Regions from separate parts of the Micromonospora sp. NRRL B-16802 genome, predicted to be linked through region 4. Evidence: riboswitches for the same ligand, from Rfam matches in the RefSeq annotation. Region 4 holds a riboswitch; each other region holds the start of a gene.

Region 1 (2,903 bases), on a different contig from region 4:
CGGGTCGCGGTTGCAGGTGGTGACGAGCCTGGAGGCCAAGGGCATGGAGTACGACGGGGTGGTGCTCGTCGCGCCGAGTGAGATCCGGGCGGATCCGGGTGCGGGTGTCCGCACGCTCTATGTCGCGCTGTCCCGGGCCACCCAGCGACTCACCACCATCGACCCGATCGGCTGAATCCGTGTTGGCGGGGCCGGGGGTACATCGTTGCCCTACAGTTGCATACATAGCGATGTGAACATACATTTGACCCGGTCCCGGCTGGCACAGGAAGGTGGGTTTCGTGGGCTCAGGTCATGACCACCACCACGCTTCGGTCAGCAACGCCGCACAACAGCACCGGGGCCGACTCTGGGTAGCGTTCGGCCTGCTCGCCACCCTGATGGTGGTCGAGGCGGTGGCCGCACTGCACACCGGCTCACTGGCACTGCTCTCCGACGCCGGGCACATGTTCACCGACGTGCTCGGCATCGGGATGGCCCTGGCCGCGATCACCGCAACCCAACGGGCCGCCCGCGACCCACAGCGCACCTTCGGGCTCTACCGCCTCGAGGTGCTGGCCGCCCTTGCCAACGCCGTCCTACTCTCCGGCGTGGCGATCTACGTGTTGATCGAGGCGATCGGCCGGTTCGGCGACCCGCACGAGGTGGTGGTCGGCCCGATGCTCGTGGTCGCCGTGCTCGGCCTGCTCGCCAATGTGGTCGCGTTCGCCCTGCTCCGCGCCGGCGCCCGGGACAGCATCAACCTCCAGGGCGCCTACCTGGAGGTGCTCGGCGACCTGCTCGGCTCGCTCGGCGTGATCGGCGCGGCGCTGCTCATCGCGGTCACCGACTGGTGGTGGGCCGACCCGCTGGTCGCGGTCGCCATCGGCGTGTTCATCCTGCCGCGCACCTGGCGGCTCGGCCGCGCCGCGGTCCGCATCCTCGTGCAGGCCGCCCCGGAACACCTCCAGGTCACCGCCGTGCACGACCGGCTCGCCGCCGTACCCGGCGTGGTCGAGGTGCACGACCTGCACGTCTGGACGCTCACCTCGGGCATGGACGTGGCCTCCGCACACCTGACAATGGCACCCGACGCGGAGGTCGGCACCGTGCTCACCGCGGCACGCACCGCCCTGCAGGAGGAGTTCCGGATCGAACACGCCACGCTCCAGATCGAGCCCGGCGCGGCCCCGGGGGCCTGCGGTGCCGTCACCTGGTAGGGCGAGATTCCGCCCTTAATCCCTTTTGTCGGCTTTTTGGGTAGCGCCGTGCACACCGTCAGTCACAATGGCTGCACCAGCCCCATGAGCACCGGTAGGCTGGCTCCCGGCCACCACCCGGCGGCGCCCTCCCGGTGCCGGTGGCGGCCGCCGCCTAATCACCCGAGAGGGCGAACCGGGGAACCATGTTCCTGGGGTGCATCCGCGTCAGCGGTAGGGATCTTCCGTCCCGAACCCGTCAGCTAACCCGGTCGGCGGCTGACGGAAGGACATGCGCAGTGGCACGAGCACGACCCCCCGCCGCCCGATTGGCGGCGCTGATCGTCATGATGTTCACCCTCGGCGTCGCCATCCCCGCCGGCGCCGCCTCGGCCGCTCCCCCGGCCACCCAGCGGGCCGCGGCACCCGACAACGACGAAGAGGGCGGCACCCCGGCCCTGCGCGCCGCACTGGACGCGGCCAGCAAGGGCTACCTGGACGCGAAGCGCGCCCTGGACACCTCGGTCCAGCGGCAGCAGCAACTCGCCGCCAAGCTCAAGACCACCGAAGCCGAGATGAACGAGCGCAGCGGCAAGGTCGGAGAGATCGCCGGCGTCGCGTACCGCACCGGCCGGCTCAGCACCGTCTCGGCGCTGCTCAACACCAACACCCCCGAAGGCTTCATGGACCGCGCCGCCGCGCTGGACGTGGTCGCCGCCAACGAGGACCGGGTGCTGCGCGACCTGATCGCCACGAAGGACGAGGCCAACCGCACCCGCGTCGCCCTCGACGGCGAGATCCGCGAGCAGCGCAAGCAGGTCGAGGTGATGGCCAAGCGCAAGGAGCAGGCCGAACGCGCCCTGACCGTTGCCAACACCAGGCAGCAGTCCACCGCCTCCGACTCCGGCTCCAACCGGGGCACCTCCACCGCCAACGCCAAGCCCGCGCCGCGCAACTCCGACGGCTCCTGGCCGTCCGAGTCGTGCAGCGTCAACGACCCCACCCCGGCCAACGGCTGCATCACCCCACGCACCCTGCACGCCCTCAACCAGGCCAAGGCCGCAGGCTTCACCAGGTACGTCTCCTGCCACCGCTCCGGCGGCTCCGGCGAGCACCCGAAGGGTCGCGCCTGCGACTTCGCCGCGCAGAAGAACGGCTTCGGTGGGGACGCCACCGGCGGCGACAAGACGTACGGCAACAACCTCGCCGCGTACTTCATCCGCAACGCCGACCGGCTCGCCGTGCTGTACGTGATCTGGTACAGGCAGATCTGGCTGCCCAGCAGCGGGTGGAAGTCGTACAGCGGGGCGAACGGCGACCCGTCCAGCGACCACACGAACCACGTACACCTGTCCGTGTACTGATCGACCCCGACCCGGCCGGCGCCTCCCCCACGGGGGGCGTCGGCCGGTGTGCGTCAGCGGGCGCAGCCCGTCCTGTTCGCGCCGCGCAGCGCGGAGGGCCAGCGGGGCGGGCTGGGTCAGGTCGACGGTGGGGGGTTGTCGCTGCGGTCGAGGGCCGCTCCCAGCCGGGCCGCCAGGGCCAGGTGGGCGACGCGGGCCTGGCTGAAGGCGTACCGGAAAAGGGGTTTCGGTGCCCGCAGGGTGATCTCGACGTCGATCCGGACCAGGCCGTCGGGCTCGGCGCGTAGACGTGTGTGGTTACGCACGGTGGTGGCCGGCCACTGGCGTGCGACGGTGACGATCTCGTCGTCGTCGAGGGTCA
Region 2 (2,903 bases), on a different contig from region 4:
GCCGCGACCGCCGCTGCCTGACAGGACCCGGACCGCCGACCCGCCACGTGCGACGAGGGCCGCCCCGCGTGCTGCGGGGCGGCCCTCGTCTGCGGTACGTGCCGTCAGAGCAGTGACATGTGGACGTGGTCGGTGTGGTTCGACGGTCCGCTGTACGAGCTCCACCCGGTCGCCGGGAACCAGATCTGCCGGTTCCAGATCACGTAGTAGATGCCGAGTCGGTCGGCGTTGCGGATGAGGAACGCGGCGACGTTGTTGCCGTACTTGCGGGTGTCCTCGTTGTGCCACGGGGAGAAGCCGCTCTTCTGAAGCGACCAGTCGCAGGCGCGGCCCTTCGGGTGCTCCCACGGCCCGCCGGGGCGGTAGCAGCCGACGAACCGGGTGAAGCCGGCCCGCCTGACCTCCTTGTAGGCGTGCAGGGTGCGTGGTGTGACGCAGCCGGAGGTGGTCGGGTCGTCCTCGCTGCACGACTGCGGCTTCCAGTCGCCGTCGGCGGTGCGACCCGGGCCGATCCTCGCGACCGGCGAGGTGGCGTCCACGAGACCGCCTGTGAAGCCCTTGCCGCCGACGAGGGAGAGCGCCTTGTCCGCCTCGCTCTTGCGCTTGGCCATCAGGGCTGTCTGCTTCTGCTGCTCGCGGACCTCCGTGTCGAGGGCCAGCTTGGCCTGCTCGGCGCGGGACTTGACCGCGTTGACCTCGGCGAGCTTCTTCTCGTTGACCATGTTGAGCTCGTCGAGCGCCGCGGCCCGCTTGACGAAGGTGTCGGGGGCGGTGCTGTCCAGCAGCATCGCCATCGCGCCGACGCGGCCGGTGCGGTACGACTGGGCGGCGATCTGCGCGACCTGCGGTTCCAACGCGTCCAGGTCGGCCCTGGCCCGCTCGACCTCGATCGCCAACTCCAGCTGTCGCTTCTTGGATTTGTCCAGCTTGGACTTTGCCGCGGAGTAGTCGCGGTTGGCCTGCTCGATGACGTCGTTGAGCAGCTTCGGCTCGCCGTCCTCCTCGTGCCCGGACGGGGTGGGGGTCGTCGGGGCGGCATGGGCCGGTACGGGCCCGGCGAGCACGGTCAGTGCGGCGATCACGGCCACCACAGGTGTCAACCAGCGGCGTAGGGGTGCCGTCACAATGTTCCCTTCCGTCGACCGCCGACCGGGTTAGCTGACGGGTTCGGGGCGGAAGTGGCCCCTACCGCTGGCGCGGATTCACCCCAGGTACCTGGGTCCCCGGCTCGCCGGTTGGCGATTGGGCGGTGGCACCGCAGGCGCCGCTTCGCGCCTTCATCGGTAACCGGCAGCGAGGTTACCCGAGAGTCGGCCGGGTGAGCTACGCCTGGATGCCCATCAAAAGCGTCATATCGCCATGGCGTTGAGTGACCAGTGCTGCTGTCGTCGGGGCGAGGGCCCGATCTGGTCACGCTGAGGAGTGTCACCATGCCGTCTTCGTGCTCCTGTCCGGCTCTGGCCACTGGTCGGTGGCGGTGGATGGGGATGGGGTGTGCTCGGGGTCGGGCCGGCCCGCGCGTGGACGGCTGAGGGCGGCCAGTACGTCGGCTCGCTCCGGTCGCGGCCGGGGCGCGTCGCCGGTCGGGGTCGACCCGGCGGCGGTCACCAGGGCGGCCAGCCCGGTGGTAAGCGGTACGGCGGCGATCAGGCCGAGCGTGGCGACCGCGCTGCGGACGATCTCCTGCGCCAGGAACTCGCTTGTCAGGATCTGTGTGATGGGTCGTGTGTCGGCGGTGAGCAGGAGCAGCAGCGGCAGCGAGGCGCCCGCGTACGCCAGGACGATGGTGTTGACCGTGGAGGCGATGTGGGCGCGGCCGACCCGCGTGGCCGCCCGGTAGAGCTGCAACCGGCTCAGCCCCGGGTTGGCGTTCGCCAGCTCGGTGACGGTGGCGGCCTGGGTGACAGTCACGTCGTCGAGTACGCCGAGTGAGCCGATGATGATTCCGGCGAGCAGCAGGCCGTGCAGGTCCACGTCGGCCTGGAACATCGACAGCGTGGTGGCGTCCTCGCTGCCGAAGCCGGTCAGGTTGGTGGCGGCCGTGGCGATTGTGGCGAGCACTCCGGTGAGGATCAGGCTGCCCAGGGTGCCGAGGACCGCGACCGAGGTCTGTGCGGTGACCCCGTGGGTCAGATAGAGCACCACGAACATGATGAGCGCGGCGCCGACCACCGCCACCAGCAGCGGTGACCCACCGGCGGCGATGCCCGGCAGCACGAAGGTGAGCAGGATGGCGAAGCTGGCCGCGAGCCCCGCCAGCGCGGCGAGGCCCCGCCACCGGCCGAACGCGACGATCGCGGCGGCGAAGACCACCGCCAGCCACAGCAGCGGCGTTCCCCGCTGGTGCTCGGCGATGTTCCAACTGCTGGCGGCGGGATCGGTCGGGTCGGTCAGCTCGACCATTATGACGTCGTCGCCGACCTCGACCCGGGGCGCGCCCGGCCCGGCGGGAATCGGGGTCTGGACCTGCTGGCCGGCGTTCGGCCCGTCCTCGACGCGGACGTCCACCGTGCCGCAGGGTCCGGCCGACGGGCCGCCCTCGGGTGCCGGCGCTGGCGGGCAGGGTTCGGTAACCACCCGGGTCACGGTGCCGTGGTACCGCGGCACGTCCGCCCCGCCATCGGTCTGCGGCGACCCGTCCCGTGGCCAGAGCACCACCGCCGCGAGGACGGTTGCCACGAAGAGCGGCACCACCGTCGCGACGAGGATCCGTCGCACCCGCGGCGGGGCGGGTGGCGCGGAATGGCTGTGGTCGGAACCCAATGCGAGACTCCCAACGATCCGGTGCGAAGTACGTGTCAGCGGAGCGGTCGGTTCACCGTCGACGGGGGAAACGCCGCGGGAAGCGCGCCGGATCGTCGCCCGGCGATCGTCCGATCACGGACGGTCAACGTCCGGCCCAG
Region 3 (2,903 bases), on a different contig from region 4:
GGTAACCCTGCTGACCCGCAAGGCCGGCGAGACCGGCGGCACCCGCTGGGAGTCCACAGGCGAGGGGACGTACTCGATCGAGCCCGTCGCCGAGGCACCCCAGGGCACGGCGGTGACCCTGCACCTCAAGCCCGCCGACACCGAGGACAACCTGCACGACTACACCGCCGAGTGGACCATCCGCGAGATCGTCAAGCGATACTCCGACTTCATCGCCTGGCCGATCCGGATGACCGTCGAACGCCCCGGCACCGACGGCGCGGACCCCACCAGCGAGGTGCAGACCCTCAACTCGATGAAGGCGCTCTGGGCGCGACCCCGCGACGAGGTCGACGCCGCCGAGTACAACGAGTTCTACAAACACGTCAGCCACGACTGGGCCGACCCGCTCGAGGTCGTGCACATGAAGGGCGAGGGCACCTTCGAGTACGAGGCGCTGCTCTTCCTGCCCAGCCACGCCCCACTGGACCTGTTCTCCCCGCAGGGCCGCCGGGGCGTCCAGCTCTACGTCAAGCGCGTGTTCATCATGGACGACTGCGAGGCGCTGGTCCCCACCTACCTGCGCTTCGTCAAGGGAGTGGTCGACGCCCACGACCTGTCGCTGAACATCTCCCGGGAGATCCTCCAGCAGGACCGCCAGATCCAGATCGTCCGCCGCCGCCTGGTGAAGAAGGTCCTCGCCGCAGTCAAGGACCTCAAGGCCAACCACGCCGAGCGCTACCAGACCTTCTGGAAGGAGTTCGGCACTGTCGTCAAGGAAGGGCTCATCGACGACACCGACAACCGCGACACCCTGCTGGAGATCCTGTCGGTGGCCTCCACCCACGACCCGGCCGAGCTCACCGACCTGGCCGGCTACGTCTCCCGGATGAAGGACGGCCAGAGCGACATCTGGTACGCCACCGGCGACTCCCGGGCCACCATCGAGAACTCCCCGCACCTGGAGGCGTTCCGGGCCAAGGGCCACGAGGTGCTGCTGCTCACCGACCCTGTCGACGAGGTGTGGGTGGAGCGGGTCGGCACGTACGACGGCCGGCCGCTGCGCTCGATCGCCAAGGGCGAGGTCGACCTGGACACCGACGAGGAAAAGCAGCAGGCCGAGTCCGAGCGCGAGCAGCAGCGGCAGGAGTTCGCGGCGCTCGTGGACTGGCTCGGCACGACCCTTGCCGACAGCGTCCGGGAGGTCCGCCTGTCGTCGCGGCTCACCACCTCACCGGCCTGTGTGGTGGGTGACGCGCACGACCTCACGCCGACACTGGAGAAGATGTACCGGGCGATGGGGCACGAGATCCCGTCGACGAAGCGCATCCTGGAGATCAATCCCGGTCATCCTCTGGTAGCCGCGCTGCGCAAGGCCCACGAGCAGGGCGATTCCGCCGAGACCCTCACCGAAACCGCCGAGCTGCTGTACGGCCTGGCGGTGCTCGCCGAGGGCGGCGACCTGGCCGACCCGGCCCGCTTCACCCGTACGCTCGCCGACCGGCTGGCCCGCACCCTGTAGCCAGGTGCCCCGGCCGGTGGTGGCCCGCGTTGTCGGGCTCCACCGGCCGGGGATCGGCAGATCTGATCGGAAGCGGTCCATCATGGCCGCTGCAGAGCTGGACGCCGCCCGCAACCGCTGAGCGCGCCGCTCAGCGCGGCCCGGTGAAGAACTTCACAGGGGTTGGGCGATCGATGCCGGCCGTGCCTAACGTCGGTCGGGTTCGCCATCGCGGACGCCACGACCGGTAACGCCAAATCCTGCCCCCGGTCGTCGGAACCCAGTCACCCGGGCAGGAGCGGGGGACCCAAACGTTCCTCGGTGCATCGTCACCTCGGGGTGAAGCCGCCATCGCGCGGCCGGGCTCCTCGGCCCGAACCCGACAGCTCACCTCGCCGGCGTGGAGGAAGCACACTCATGACGTCTGTCTATACCCCCCGTCATCGACGGGTCAGCACCCGCCGTATCGCCGTCGGCACCCTGGCCGTCGGCGCGGTCACCGGTGCCGTGGCGCTCTTCGGCCCGGCCGCCCCGGCCCAGGCCGCCGTCAACTGGGACGCCATCGCCAAGTGCGAGTCCGGTGGCAACTGGAAGATCAACACCGGCAACGGCTACTACGGCGGGTTGCAGTTCTCGCAGAGCACCTGGGCCGGCTACGGCGGCAAGAAGTACGCCGCCCGCGCCGACCTGGCGAGCCGCAGCGAGCAGATCACCATCGCCGAGAAGGTGCTCAAGGGGCAGGGCATCGGCGCGTGGCCGACCTGCGGCAAGAAGGCCGGGGCGTCGGGCGGCTCGGCCACGAAGTCCTCGACGAAGCCCACCACGAAGTCGAAGTCGACCGCCAAGTCGAAGTCCACTCCGAAGGCCGACAAGCCCGCCCAGCGGTCGTCGCGCGGTGAGCAGCCGGCGACCCGCAGTAACAAGCGCACCGCCCCGGCGGCCAGCGGCGACACCTATGTGGTGAAGTCGGGCGACACCCTGTCGGAGATCGCGCAGAGCCACCGGCAGGACGGCGGCTGGCAGGCCCTCTACGAGCGCAACCGGCAGGTCGTCGGTGCCGACCCGGGCCTGATCTTCCCCGGGCAGCGGCTCAGCCTCTGACGTACGACACAGCGGGCGCCCGATCGGATTCCGGTCGGGCGCCCGCTGGCGTGTCGCTGACGTGGCGGAGGCGTCAGGCGGCCGAAGCCCGCGACGCCGAGACCGCTTCGCCGGACCGGGTCCGCCGCGGGTGGAAGGACTCCTGGGTGGACCAGTTGTCCGGTGTCTCGTCGTGGCCGTCCCACTGCGGGGCGGCCGTCGGCGGTGTCTCGGCCCCGCCTCGGGCGAGCCGCAGCGACTGTTCAGCGTTCCCGCGCGCCGCGCATGGGTACGGTTCCCCGGCGCAGAGCAGGTTGCCGCAGACGCCGTCCTCGGTCGGCTC
Region 4 (2,903 bases):
GTCGTCGCTCTCCTCCGGTGGGAACGAGTGCAGGGCGTAACGGCCGTCGCGTTCGAGATCGCGGCGCTTCGGCGAGTCGATGATGAAGCAGAACAGGCCCTCGTCGGTGATGACCGGGGACACCGGATGGACGCGGGGACCGCCGTCGGCGCGGACCGTGGCCAGATAGCCGAAGCCCGGCCCGTACTGCTGCAGGAGAACGCGGATCCCGTCGGCGAGGCGGGGCTCGTCGGCGGCAAAATCGGACCAGGAAGCCATGAGGGCATTCTATCGAACAAATGTACGAGAGGCGACCTCGACACGCTGGTCACCGGCTGCCTCGCTATGGTGGTCCGATGCTGCTCTCCGACCGCGACCTGGTCACCGAGATCAAGGCCGGCACGCTGGGCCTGGAGCCTTTCGAGCCCACTCTGGTTCAACCGTCCAGCATCGACGTAAGACTCGACAGGCTGTTCCGGGTCTTCAACAACCACCTCTACACGCACATCGATCCGGCCATGCAGCAGGACGACCTGACCTCGGTGGTCGAGGTGCCCGACGGCGAGCCGTTCGTGCTGCACCCGGGCGAGTTCGTACTTGCCTCGACGCTTGAGGTGATCTCCCTCGGCGAGCAGCTCGCCGGCCGTCTGGAGGGCAAGTCCAGCCTGGGCCGTCTCGGACTGCTCACCCACTCCACCGCCGGCTTCATCGACCCGGGTTTCTCCGGTCACGTGACGCTGGAGCTGTCAAACGTGGCGAACCTGCCGATCACCCTCTGGCCGGGCATGAAGATCGGGCAGCTGTGCATCTTCCGGCTCTCCTCGCCGGCCGAGCACCCGTACGGCTCGGTGGTCTACGGCTCGCGCTACCAGGGCCAGCGGGGGCCGACGCCGAGCCGCTCCTGGCAGAACTGGCGCGCCTGGCCGACCCGTTGAGCCGCACGCCCGTCCGGTGTTAGTAAGGGGCCCCTTCTCTACACGAGGCGTTAGGAAGGGGCCCCTCCTTACACCTCAGCCGGGACGGCCGTAACTGTGGATCGGGCCGTCGTCGACCTTCTTCATCTTGACGGGTTGACCGGCCTGGGAGGCGTGCACCACCCAGCCGTCACCGACGTACATGCCCACGTGGTGGATGTCGCTGTAGTAGAAGACCAGGTCACCGGGGCGGAGGTCGGCGCGGCTGACGTCCTTTGTCACCCGGCTCTGCTGCGCGGCGTTGTGCGGCAGTGACACGCCGGCCTTGGCCCACGCGGCAAGCATCAGCCCCGAGCAGTCGTACGAGTTCGGGCCCTCGGCGCCCCACACGTAGGGCTTGCCGATCTGGGCGCAGGCGAACTTGACCGCCGTGCCCGCCCCGCCTCCGGGGTAGCTGGCCGGGCAGGGCGCCGGACGCAGCGGACCCCCGCCGCCGTTGCCGTACACCTTGAGGCGCAGCTTCTGTAGCTTGTCGATCTCGGCGTTGATCTGCTTCTTCTTCGCCGCCAACTGCGCCTCGGTCAGGGTCAGCTCGGCGACCAACTCGTCCAGCGGCGCCTTCTGCCGGGCCAACTCGTCGCGCAGGTCGGCCACCTGCTTCACGTCCTGCTGCTGGTTGTGGGCGAACCGGTCGAGCATTTCGAGCTGGCCGACCATCTCGCTTGGCGAGCGGCTGCCGAGCATCGCGTTGACAGTGGAGACGTTCTCACCCATGTACGCGCGGACGGCCAGGGCGCTGACCTTGTCCATGGCGGCGTCGACCTGGCGCTCCAGCGGGGCGATCCTGGCGGCCAGCGCGCTTGCCTGCTTACGCTTGGCGGCCAGCTCGGTGCGGGTGGAGTTGTGCCGTTCGATGATCGGTTCGAGCTTGTTCCAGTCGGCGTCGATCTGGCGTTCGATCTCGGCGACGGACGGGTCCGCGTGCGCGGCCGTGGCGCTGCCGGTCAGGACGACGGCGACGCCGACCATGGCGGCGAGAGCTGTGGTGAAGCGGGACCAGCGTTGACGCGGCACGATCGACAGGGGGTCGGCTGAGGCCGACCGCTCGGACGACGGCCGCGGGGCATGGAGTGCCACCGGGGTTCCGTACTCCTTCTTCCTGACCGCCTACCGGGTTAGCTGACGGGTTCGGGCGGGAAGTCGACGCCCTACCGCACGATCTGCGGATTCACCCCGAGGGAACCTGGGTCCCCGGCTCACTCGTCGAGCGACTCGGCGGTGCCGGTCCGTTACCGCCCGGGATGGGCAGACCTGCTACCGGGCCGACGATTGACCAGAGTAGAGATGACCGTTACCGATCCGCAACCCGTGCGGCAGTGACACTCCGTGGCGATTCTGCGGGGTCACGGACCGTGCGCGAAGGTTTTTTTCTGCCTGTATCCGAATATGGAAAGGTATTGACGGGAGCTCCCGGCCGGCGGGAGGGTGACCTCACAGTTACCCACGCAATCTAGGGGGTTCGATGCACCGTCCAACCCTGCCGTCCCGTCGGCGCACATTGCTGGTCACCGCCGTGGTCGCCGTGACCGTGGTGCCACTGCCCGCCGGTCCGGTCGCCGCCGCACCAACGGCCGACCGCCAGCAGCAGTACGCTGCCGCAGCGAGCGAGTACGGCGTACCGACCGACGTGCTGCTCGGGGTCTCCTATCTGGAGTCCCGCTGGGACAGCAACGCCGGCACGCCCAGCACCAGCGGCGGCTACGGCCCGATGCACCTGACCGACGCCCGGCACGTGACCGCCCTGCCCGGGCGCGGGCACCACGACACCGGCACCGAGGACCCGCGCGGCGACGACTCGCGTACCGCGCTGGCACCCCGCGAAGCCTCGGAGCCCGCGCCGCCCAGCGCCGCCCTGCAAACGGTCGACGCCGCCGCCGCGCTGACCGGCGTGGCCCCGGAGTCGCTGCGCACCGACCCGAACGCGAACATCCGGGGCGGGGCGGCGCTGCT

The links. A riboswitch is a leader RNA that binds a small molecule or an ion and turns the genes downstream of it on or off. The one in region 4 is predicted to bind cyclic di-AMP.
Region 1: linked by a shared signal. The riboswitch ahead of ADK66_RS07370 (hypothetical protein) and the one ahead of ADK66_RS01520 (NlpC/P60 family protein) in region 4 are both predicted to bind cyclic di-AMP.
Region 2: linked by a shared signal. The riboswitch ahead of ADK66_RS23675 (hypothetical protein) and the one ahead of ADK66_RS01520 (NlpC/P60 family protein) in region 4 are both predicted to bind cyclic di-AMP.
Region 3: linked by a shared signal. The riboswitch ahead of ADK66_RS16540 (transglycosylase family protein) and the one ahead of ADK66_RS01520 (NlpC/P60 family protein) in region 4 are both predicted to bind cyclic di-AMP.

What each region holds. Positions count from the first base shown of each region.
Region 1 is NZ_LGEB01000048.1:4,298-7,200, reverse strand. Features, by position in the region: gene ADK66_RS07380 (AAA family ATPase) at 1-175, shown strand, start outside; gene ADK66_RS07375 (cation diffusion facilitator family transporter) at 282-1,199, shown strand; cyclic di-AMP (ydaO/yuaA leader) riboswitch at 1,341-1,472, shown strand; gene ADK66_RS07370 (hypothetical protein) at 1,526-2,542, shown strand; gene ADK66_RS07365 (SRPBCC family protein) at 2,659-2,903, opposite strand, start outside.
Region 2 is NZ_LGEB01000086.1:119,361-122,263, forward strand. Features, by position in the region: gene ADK66_RS23670 (carbonic anhydrase) at 1-21, shown strand, start outside; gene ADK66_RS23675 (hypothetical protein) at 105-1,124, opposite strand; cyclic di-AMP (ydaO/yuaA leader) riboswitch at 1,129-1,259, opposite strand; gene ADK66_RS23680 (YibE/F family protein) at 1,426-2,763, opposite strand.
Region 3 is NZ_LGEB01000062.1:41,082-43,984, reverse strand. Features, by position in the region: gene htpG (molecular chaperone HtpG) at 1-1,501, shown strand, start outside; cyclic di-AMP (ydaO/yuaA leader) riboswitch at 1,722-1,895, shown strand; gene ADK66_RS16540 (transglycosylase family protein) at 1,898-2,581, shown strand; gene ADK66_RS16535 (hypothetical protein) at 2,655-2,903, opposite strand, start outside.
Region 4 is NZ_LGEB01000001.1:323,668-326,570, reverse strand. Features, by position in the region: gene ADK66_RS01530 (pyridoxamine 5'-phosphate oxidase family protein) at 1-258, opposite strand, end outside; gene dcd (dCTP deaminase) at 336-914, shown strand; gene ADK66_RS01520 (NlpC/P60 family protein) at 990-2,030, opposite strand; cyclic di-AMP (ydaO/yuaA leader) riboswitch at 2,044-2,181, opposite strand; gene ADK66_RS01515 (N-acetylmuramoyl-L-alanine amidase) at 2,416-2,903, shown strand, end outside.